One region of the Rhizobium sp. 01L419 genome, then DNA from elsewhere that is predicted to be linked to it. Evidence: predicted binding sites of a transcription regulator. Region 1 holds the regulator's gene; each other region holds the start of a gene.

The links. The regulator PhoB, encoded in region 1, activates phosphate uptake and scavenging genes when phosphate is short. The targets are predictions, from matches to a motif close to TGTCATNNANCTGTCAT.
Region 2: pstS (phosphate ABC transporter substrate-binding protein PstS) is a predicted target of PhoB. The motif match lies at 1,695-1,711, and genes of this name have one in related genera.
Region 3: AC1DUP_RS02670 (BtaA family protein) is a predicted target of PhoB. The motif match lies at 1,663-1,679, and genes of this name have one in related genera.

Annotation. Positions count from the first base shown of each region.
Region 1 covers NZ_JBFTSM010000003.1:128,941-132,214, forward strand. Annotated here, with positions in the region: gene AC1DUP_RS07605 (LysR family transcriptional regulator) at 1-859, shown strand, start outside; gene phoB (phosphate regulon transcriptional regulator PhoB) at 1,140-1,823, opposite strand; gene phoU (phosphate signaling complex protein PhoU) at 1,955-2,668, opposite strand; gene pstB (phosphate ABC transporter ATP-binding protein PstB) at 2,712-3,274, opposite strand, start outside.
Region 2 covers NZ_JBFTSM010000005.1:87,369-90,642, reverse strand. Annotated here, with positions in the region: gene AC1DUP_RS12110 (cupin domain-containing protein) at 1-92, shown strand, start outside; gene AC1DUP_RS12105 (MarR family transcriptional regulator) at 102-578, opposite strand; gene AC1DUP_RS12100 (SDR family NAD(P)-dependent oxidoreductase) at 730-1,533, shown strand; gene pstS (phosphate ABC transporter substrate-binding protein PstS) at 1,827-2,849, shown strand; gene pstC (phosphate ABC transporter permease subunit PstC) at 2,938-3,274, shown strand, end outside.
Region 3 covers NZ_JBFTSM010000001.1:533,610-536,883, forward strand. Annotated here, with positions in the region: gene AC1DUP_RS02665 (class I SAM-dependent methyltransferase) at 1-359, opposite strand, end outside; gene AC1DUP_RS02670 (BtaA family protein) at 374-1,618, opposite strand; gene AC1DUP_RS02675 (serine hydrolase domain-containing protein) at 1,815-3,209, shown strand; gene AC1DUP_RS02680 (transglycosylase SLT domain-containing protein) at 3,247-3,274, opposite strand, start outside.

The DNA of each region.
Region 1 (3,274 bases):
CGAGCGGCGGCTACACACTTCCCAGCCCTCACTCAGCAGGCAAATTCGCGATCTGGAAACCGAAGTCGGTGTAAAACTGCTGGAACGGCAGCCGCGCGGCGTGACGCTCACTGCCGCCGGTAAAGTGTTTCTTGATCACGCGCGGCTGGCGTTGTTGCAAGTCGAGGCGGCTGCGGAAGGGGCCCGGCGGGCAGAACAGCCGCAAAAGCAGTCGTTCACTATCGGTTTTCTCGCAGGGCAAGAGGTCGTGTGGCTACCCCACGCACTGCGCATTATTCGTGAGGAAGCGCCGGAGGTTGAAATCATATTGTCCAGTCAGTCTTCCCCGGACCTTGCTCTGGCGCTGATGCGAGGCAAGCTGGACGTCGCTTTCCTTCGCCCCGAGACGCAGAGTGTTGGTGTGTCGTTCAAGTTTTTAGCCAAGGAGCCACTGATCGCCGTGCTGCCGGCTGACCATCGCTTGACGTCGCAGAAAAAGATCCGGCCACAGGATCTTGCCCGCGAAACTTACGTCAGTTCGGCTAGAATTTCTCCGGTATTGCAATCCCTGATCCAGGAGTACGCGTCGAACGTTGGGATCACACTCAAGGCAGAGTACGAAGGTGAAGGCCTGCCATCAGCAATGTCGCTCGTCGTGTCTACAGGTGGAATAACGCTTATTCCGCTTTATGCGCAAAATATGCTGACGCCAAATGTCGTTGCTAGAGCACTTGAGGGTGTGCCTCCGACAATTGATCTCACCTTAGGATACAACGATTCAAATTCCTCACCTTTGCTCCGCCGATTTTTGTCTCGTTCTGATGAATTAGTCGCCAACGTACAAAATCAGAGCATCATCCGATATGCTGAAGTTCCATAGCAGAGCTCACGCTCATCTTGGTGACGGCTTCGATTGGCTAACGCCAGCAAGCCGACAGTCCCCTTCCGGCCCCAAATCAGTCGATGCTCAAGGCTCAGAGAATGTTCGCAATCGGCGCATAGCAGATGTCCCCGTCATCGCTTGAGCCCTCGCGATGCAAGGGGCATGTCGGTCAAGGTGTCAGCAAGGCAACGCCTACTCTTAAAAAGCCCACCCGAACAAACAAACGGGCCGCCCGGGAAAACCCGAGCGACCCGTTCGTGACCTCCGATCACTCGGATCAGGCTTCCATGGAATATCCCGCGCCGCGGACGGTGCGGATGACATCCTGCATGTTGGAGAAATTCAGCGCCTTGCGCAGGCGGCCGACATGGACGTCGACGGTGCGTTCATCCACGTAGATATCGTGACCCCAGACGCCATCGAGAAGCTGCGAGCGGGAGAAGACCCTGCCCGGCGACGACATCAGGAATTCCAAGAGGCGGAATTCGGTCGGGCCGAGGCGGACTTCGCGGCTCTTGCGATGGACGCGATGGGTTTCGCGATCGAGCTCGATATCACCACATTTCAAAACGGTGGAGAGAACCTCCGGACGGGCGCGTCGCAGCATCGCCTTGACGCGGGCAACGAGTTCCGGCGTGGAGAAGGGCTTGACGACATAGTCATCCGCGCCGGTCGAGAGACCGCGAACGCGCTCGCTCTCTTCGCCGCGTGCCGTCAGCATGATGATCGGCAGACGCTCGGTTTCCGGCCGCATGCGCAGCCGGCGGCAGAGCTCGATGCCGGAAACGCCCGGCAGCATCCAGTCAAGGATGAGCAGGTCCGGGGTGCGCTCCTGAAGCCGGATTTCGGCCTCGTCGCCACGGAGGATCGTATCCACCTCGAAACCTTCAGCCTCGAGATTGTAGCGGAGAAGCACGCTGAGTGCCTCTTCATCTTCAACAACTGCAACTCTTGGGATCATGCGTGTCAGTCTCCTAATGCATGATCCTTAAACCGGGGGTGATTTAAGCAAGGGACCATGCAGGAACTCGGAATTGGCTGCGACCCTTGCGCGCCCCAGCGCGGGGCGCGCACGCAATCGGCAGGTCCGGATTACTCCGTCACCGCACCAACGGTATTGGAGCTGTCGTCCTTCGGACGTTCGCCCTCCGGCTGGGCGCCGGTTGCCATGTAGTAGATCGTCTCGGCGATGTTGGTTGCATGGTCGCCGATGCGCTCGATGTTCTTGGCGCAGAAGAGAAGATGCGTGCAGCTCGTGATGTTGCGCGGATCTTCCATCATGTAGGTCAGGAGTTCGCGGAACAGCGAAGTGTACATCGCGTCGATCTCGTCGTCGCGTTCGCGGATCGCATTCGCCTTGTCAGCTGAACGATTGGTGTAGACGTCGAGCACTTCCTTGAGCTGGACGAGCGCCAGTTCGGAGAGATGCTCGAGGCCGCGGGCGAGCTTGCGCGGAACGCCGGTGCTCTGCACCGCGATGACGCGCTTTGCCGTGTTCTTGCCGAGATCGCCGACGCGCTCGAGGTCGGCGGCGATGCGGATCGAACCCATGATCTCGCGAAGGTCGGAGGCCATCGGCTGGCGACGGGCGATCGTGACGATCGCCTTGTCGTTGATCTCGCGCTCGGCGTGATCGAGGATCACATCGTCGGAAATGACCTTCTGAGCAAGCGCGGTATCGCCGTTGACGAGCGCGCGGACAGCGTCGCCGCCCATCTGTTCGGCAAGGCCACCCATCTCGGAAATGCGCCGGGACAGGAATTTCAGATCGTCATCGTAAGCAGAGAAAATATGTGTTGATGCCATGGGGCTTTGTCCTCGAAATCGGGAAGGCTTCACATCGCCAAAATCAGCCGAAGCGACCCATGATGTAGTCCTGGGTACGCGGATCGTCCGGGTTGGTGAACATCTTGTCGGTATCGTTCTCCTCGACCAGGTTGCCGAGGTGGAACATGGCCGTGCGCTGCGATACGCGAGCGGCCTGCTGCATGGAATGCGTCACGATGACGATCGTGTAGTTTTCACGCAGCTCGTGGATCAGCTCTTCGACCTTGGCAGTTGCGATCGGGTCGAGCGCCGAGCAGGGCTCGTCCATCAGGATGACTTCCGGGCTGACGGCAACGGCGCGTGCGATGCACAGACGCTGCTGCTGACCGCCGGAAAGGCCGGTGCCGGATTCATGCACGCGGTCCTTGACCTCGTTCCAGAGGCCGGCGCGCTGCAGGCTGGTCTCGACGATCTGGTCGAGGTCGGCCTTGGACTTGGCAAGGCCATGGATGCGCGGGCCGTAAGAAACGTTTTCATAGATCGTCTTCGGGAACGGGTTCGGCTTCTGGAAGACCATGCCGACGCGGGCGCGAAGTTCGACGACGTCGATGTCGGGATCGTAGATGTCGTCGCTATCGAGCGTGA
Region 2 (3,274 bases), on a different contig from region 1:
AGGCCGGCGACCGCCTCATCCTCAGACCGGGCTTCAACGGAACCTGGGAAGTGATTGAAACGACTCGCAAGGATTATGTGATCCGCCTCTGACGTCGCGGATCAGCCCTTGTTTTCGCCAGCCCGGAAGCGGCCGGCGAAATCCTTCGAGGCAATCAGGTTCAGCGTGTCGCGCAGCGCCTTTGCCTGTTCCTGGCCCAAGAGATGCTCGAAGCGTTGATGCGCTTCCCGCCAGAGCCTGGTCGCTTCCTGCCATTTTTCGATACCGGCTTCCGTCAGCCTGGCACGCTTGACGCGGCGATCCTTCTCGTCGGGCACGAGTTCCACCAGCCCGTCCCGGATCAGCGGCTTCAGCGTGTGGCCGAGCGCTGAAAGATCCATCACCATGTTTTCGGCCAGAACCTTCAGCGATGAGCCGGAATTCATATGGATCTGCGTCATCAGCGTATATTGCGTGCCTCTGAGGCCGCTCGCATCGATGACGTCATCATAGAGCTGGCCGAGCTGGCGCGTCGCTCTCTTCAGCGCGCTGTTGCTGCAGATCTGCCAGCCCTCGAAGAGCTTCGCCCGTTCATTCATCATCATTCTCCTGCGGCGGATGTCTCTAGCATATTGATGACGCGCCAAACGCCGCTACGTTTATTTTTCGTCGCGCCCCTTGCGTAAATTCGGGTTCGCTCCTCATATGGTGGCATATACCTCTAATTTCCAATCACGAAAGGATGGAACCATGTCTGCCTCCACTCTCGGAACTGCTCTCGTCACCGGCGCCTCTTCGGGCATCGGCGCAACCTATGCCGACCGGCTTGCCAAGCGTGGCTACGATCTTCTGCTCGTCGCCCGTGACGCCAGTCGCCTGAATGCGCTCTCGGAAAAGCTCTCGGCAGAGCAGGCCATCAAGGTGGACGTCTTGCCCGCTGACCTCACCAAGCGCGAGGACGTGCGCAAGGTCGAGCAGCGCCTGCGCGACGACAAGGCCATCACGCTCCTCGTCAACAATGCCGGCATCGGCCCGAAGGGCACGCTGCTCGAAGATGACATCGACTATCTCGAAACCATGATCGAACTGAACGTCGTCGCAGCAAACCGGCTTGCCGTTGCCGCCGCCCAGACTTTCGCCGAACGCGGCAAGGGCGCAGTCATCAACATCGCCTCCGTCGTCGCCTTCATCCCCGAGCGTTTCAACGGCACTTACAGCGCCACCAAGGCTTTCGTGTTGAACCTCACCCATGCGCTGAATGCCGAAGCCGGTCCGAAGGGCGTCAAGATCCAGGCTGTGTTGCCGGGCCTGACCCGCACCGAGATCTTCGAGCGTGTCGGCGGTTCCTTCGACAGCTTCCCACCATCCATGGTGATGGACGTGACCGACATGGTGGATGCCGCTCTCGCGGGTTTCGATCAGGGCGAGGTGATCACCATCCCTTCGCTGCCTGATATCACCGATTTTGACGCCTATACGGCCGCTCGTCATGGGCTTGGCCCGAACCTTTCTCTCGACAGGCCTGCCGCGCGCTACGGGATTTCCAAGGTCTGATTGCGACATTTTCGAACTGGGCTGCGGCAATCGACCGCAGCCCTGCGGCAATAGGGCCGCACCTCCTTCGCTAGGGCTTTGTTGATGCGCGATTCATTAGGAAAGTCAGTGACTTCAGTGGCTTATGCACAGCTTTGCATTTCATGTCACCCGTCATAAACTGTCATCAAACTGTAATAATAGACGCCTAGCCGCCTTCCCGTGACGAGGAAATTCAGCGCCCCTGACAGTGGACACCCCCTCCATGGCGCCGAGCCTCGTCGTCCTCTAGTTCCATCAGGGAAGAGTCGCAAATGCTCACCAAGAAACTCCTTTCGGCCTGCCTCGGCGCCGGCCTGGTTGCCGCTCTGGCAGTCTCGGCTTCCGCTGCCGACATTACCGGCGCTGGCTCCACCTTCGTCTACCCGGTTCTTTCGAAGTGGTCGGCAGACTACAACAAGGAAACCGGCGACAAGCTGAACTATCAGTCGATCGGTTCGGGTGGCGGTATCGCCCAGATCAAGGCTGCAACGGTTGACTTCGGTGCTTCTGACGCCCCGCTCAAGCCGGAAGATCTGACGGCTGGCGGCTTTGGCCAGTTCCCGCTCGTTGTCGGCGGCATCGTTCCCGTCATCAACGTCAAGGGCATCAAATCAGGCGAACTGAAGCTCTCGGGCAAGGTTCTCGCTGACATCTACCTCGGCAACGTCACCAAGTGGAACGACAAGGCCATCGCCGATCTGAACCCGGGCCTGAAGCTGCCCGACAGCCAGATCGCCGTCGTTCACCGCTCGGACGGCTCGGGCACCTCCTTCAACTGGACGAACTTCTTCTCCAAGGTAAACCCGGACTGGAAGTCGAAGGTCGGTGAAGGCACTGCCGTCAATTGGCCGGTCGGCATCGGCGGCAAGGGCAACGAAGGCGTTGCTGCTTACGTCACCCGCGTCAAGGATTCGATCGGCTACGTCGAATACGCTTACGCCCTGCAGAACAAGCTGCCCTACGTTCTCATCCAGAACGCTTCCGGCCAGTATCCGAAGCCGAATGCTGAAAGCTTCTCGGCTGCCGCTGCAAGCGCAGAATGGGGCAAGGCTCAGGACTTCTACCTGATCATGACCAACGCTCCGGGCGAAAAGGCCTGGCCGATCACGGCGACCACCTGGGCAATCATGTACAAGGAGCCGAAGGACGCTGCTCGCTCCAAGGCTGCTTTTGCCTTCTTCAAGTGGGCTCTCGAAAAGGGCCAGAAGGAAGCTTCTTCGCTCGACTACGTTCCGCTTCCGGACACGCTCGTGAAGCAGATTGAAGGTTACTGGACGGCCTCCTTCAAGGGCTGATCCTGACGAAACTGCGGTCGGGGCGGAAAGCCAAGCTTTCCGCCCCTGATACCTTTGATACCCCCTCAAAGCAGCAGAGCGTACGGATATGAGCGAAGCATTGGCATCGCTGCCCGCCGACACCGCGGGCGTGAAGCGCCGCGACGGCGCCGCAGGCGATCGTATTTTTTACTGGATAGTTTTGGGCTGTGGTCTGTTCGTTCTCGCCGCCCTGCTGGCCGCGGCGATCTCCATGGCCCTGAGCGGGTTTCTCGCGTTCCGAACCTTCGGCTTCGGCTTCCTGACCGGCACGGAATGGGATCCGGTTGCCGAGAAATTCGCAGGCCTTGTGCCGATCTACGGTACGCTGGTCACCTCGGCGCTCGCCATGATCATCGGCGTTCCCGTCAGCCTCGGCATTGCGGTTTTCATCACCGAAGTTGCGC
Region 3 (3,274 bases), on a different contig from region 1:
AGGATGCGGTCGAACCCGACAGTGCCGAATTCGCGCGGCGTATAGGCGGTGGCGTCCGCCACGCGAAAGTCAGGGATCGTCGCCTTGGTGGCAAAGGTCTTGCGCGCCGAGATCAGCATTTCCTGGGAGATGTCGAGACCGTAGAGTTTGGCCGTCGGGAAGTGCTTGTGGGCAAAGGCCATGTTGCGGCCGGTGCCGCAGCCGACTTCCAAGAGCGTGCCGCCCTCGGGAACGTCGAGATTGCGGATCGTGCGGTCGCGGCCGAGAAGATAGTATTTGCGGGTCAGGTCGTAGAAATGGCGCTGGTAGCGATACATGCCGTCCATCAGGTCGGCATGTTCCTCGCTCTTGACGGTCATCTCGTCGACTTTGCTCACGCCTTTTTCCCGTAGATGTGGAAACCGCCGTAAATCGCCGAACGGTCCTGGGTGGTCATCTCACGCGACTGCTCTTCGAAATAGTGCCACTGGTCGCGAATTTCAGGGGCGAGGCGGCCTTCGATAATGCTCTTTTCGGCTGCCGTGCGGAAAATCACCCGGGCGCCTTCGCGCGCCGTGCGGGTGATCTCGCGCCAGACATCGTTGAGCTGCTGATCGGTCATCCAGTCCTGTGCATCGAGCAGGATGTAGCGGTCGCGCGAGGCGGCGGGCTCGCCCGCCAGAAGCTCCGTGAAGCTTGCGTGATGGACGTTGACGCGTTCGACATTGGCGCGGATCACTTCGTAATGCTCCGGCTTCAGATAGGTCGGCAGCGGGCCTTCCTCGCCATCGGCATAGCGGCGTGCGAAAGCCTGCCAGGCGAAATAGTTGTCGCGCATCGGGAAATGACAGGCGAGCTTTTCGAGGCGGTGCTTGAGAACCGGTGCGATGGAATTGTCGGCGGCAAGGCTTGCCAGCTCGTCATATTGCTGTGGCGGGATGCCAAGGCCGAAGAGCGAGCTCTTGCGGTTGGTGATCCAGCGTACGACGGGCTTTTCGAAGAGGGGAGCGATCTGGTCTTCGAAGAACTGGCGCTGCTCCCGGATCGACCGGGTCTTGGTCATTTCCTGCAGCTTCACGCCGTGCAGGCGGGCGAGCAGGTGAGCGGCGCCGATGAAGCGCCCGAGCAGGCCGGTTTCATAGATATTACGATTAAAGACGGTGACGCGACGACGGCCGAACTTGCGGCTGTTCCAGTAAGCGCGGGTGGTCTCATCGAGATTGGACGACAGGACACTGTCGAAAACCCGGCTGTTCGATTTCTCGTTCGGCATCGCCAGGAAACGGACGAGATCGGAATGGTTCGGCAGGTTCTTGAAAGCGGCAAGCTTCAGCCTGTTCAGCGCGATATGGTGCGGATTGAGATCCACCACGTCGATCGAAGCCGGCGCCTTGGAAAGGTAGGCGAGCATGTTGCAGCCACCGGAACCGATCGTGACGATACGGTGATTAGGCTTCAGCTCCATCGCCTGCATATCGAGATCCGGGTCTTCCCAGATCTGCGGATAAACGAGGCCGGAAAAGAGAAGGCCGAAGAGTCGCTCGGAGAAGCCGTCCTTGGAAAAAGCCTTGTGGCGGAGAAGCGCTGCCTTGAGTTTCCGGTTCTTGCGGAAGCCGGTATCCGGTGCAAATTCCGACATGAGTCTGTCACCTTTTTAGCGTTCAGGGCGTGTAACGCGCCTCTGCTACAGTTTGATGACGAGCCCTGTGGGCCAAGGCTTCCGTGAAGCTCTGTGAAGACCTCCTCGAAATTTGAAGTCGATTGAAGCGCTTCTTTTCGCTTCTCTCTTTCCGTGAGCCAAGTTTCCTGCTTCTCTCCGTTCCGTGGAGGATTGCATGCGAGTTGTTCCGCGTATCGTCAAGGGCTTGGGCCTGCTTGTCATTCTCGCTGTCGCAGGCGCAGCCGCGTGGCTCTCCTTAAGCCCGCCGGAGCTTCTGAAAGTGGGCAATGGCTACGCCGCCAAGATCGTCTGTTCCAATGTCTTCATCGCCGGCCGCGATCCCGACGCCGTGCTTTATGACGACGTGCAGGCGCCTGGAAACCCGCTGCTGCGGCTGATGCGCGTCGAGGTCGATCGTGACGCCGGGCGGGTGACCTCGCGCTTCATGGGCCTGTTTGCGCCGAACTACGCGCTTTATCGTGGCGCCTTCGGCTGCACGAGCGTGCCCGACGGTGATTTCGATGCCGCCTCCAAGGCTACGCCGCTCGTACCGGCGCCGCGGACAGCTGAAAACGACGCAGTCTGGCCGGACGGCGAGGGCGTCGATGCCGCGGCCGGAAATGCGAAAATCGCGGCGCTTCTGGCCGATGCCAAGCTGGCCGGGCCGGCGATGCGGGCGATGGTCGTCGTGCAGGATGGCCGCATCATTGCTGAAAGCTACGGGCCGGGCTTCAGCGTCAGCACGCCGCTCGTCGGCTGGTCGATGACGAAGACGGTCAACGCGGCGCTGATCGGCCGGTTGATGCTGTCAGGCAAGATCTCCTATGACGACACACATCTTTTGCCGCAATGGGCGAATGATACGCGCGGCGACATCAAGCTTTCCGACCTGATGGGCATGGAAAGCGGGCTCGCCTTCAATGAGGATTACGGTGCCGTCGCCGATGTGACGCGCATGCTCTATCTCGATCCTGATATGGTTTCCCTGCCGGCGAATGCGTCTCTCATGGCTGCTCCGGGCACGGATTTCCATTATTCGAGTGGCACGGCCTTGCTCCTGTCTCGCATCTGGATGAACAAGGTCGGCGATCCGCGCGCGGCCTTCGACTATCCGCGCGATGCGCTATTCGGTCCGCTCGGAATGACGAGCGCCGTTTTCGAGGCCGATGAGCGCGGCACATTTGCCGGCAGCTCCTATCTCTATGCGACGGGACATGACTGGGCGCGCTTCGGCCAATTCCTGCTGCAGGATGGCGTATGGAACGGGCAGAGGCTTCTGCCGGAGGGATTCGTAGCGATGATGCGGACGCCGACATCAAGTTCCGGCGGCAAATATACGCAAGGCCAAGCGTGGCTTGCGGGACCGGGCGGCGGCGGCACGAGCGCCGAGTTCGGGCTGCCGCAGGACACATTCTGGTTGCAGGGTCATGACGGCCAGGCGGTCGCGATCGTGCCGTCAGCCAATCTCGTCTTCGTCCGCATGGGATTGACGCCGAGCTGGCTGCGCTACAGGCCGCAGGTCGTGCTGAAGGAAATTCTCAATACGCTTCAGTCGGCAAAAGCCGACTGAACGTCGTCACCGAGATGTCTGGTATCGGTCGTTGATATCAGTAATTGCCTTGGGCGATGTCAGTC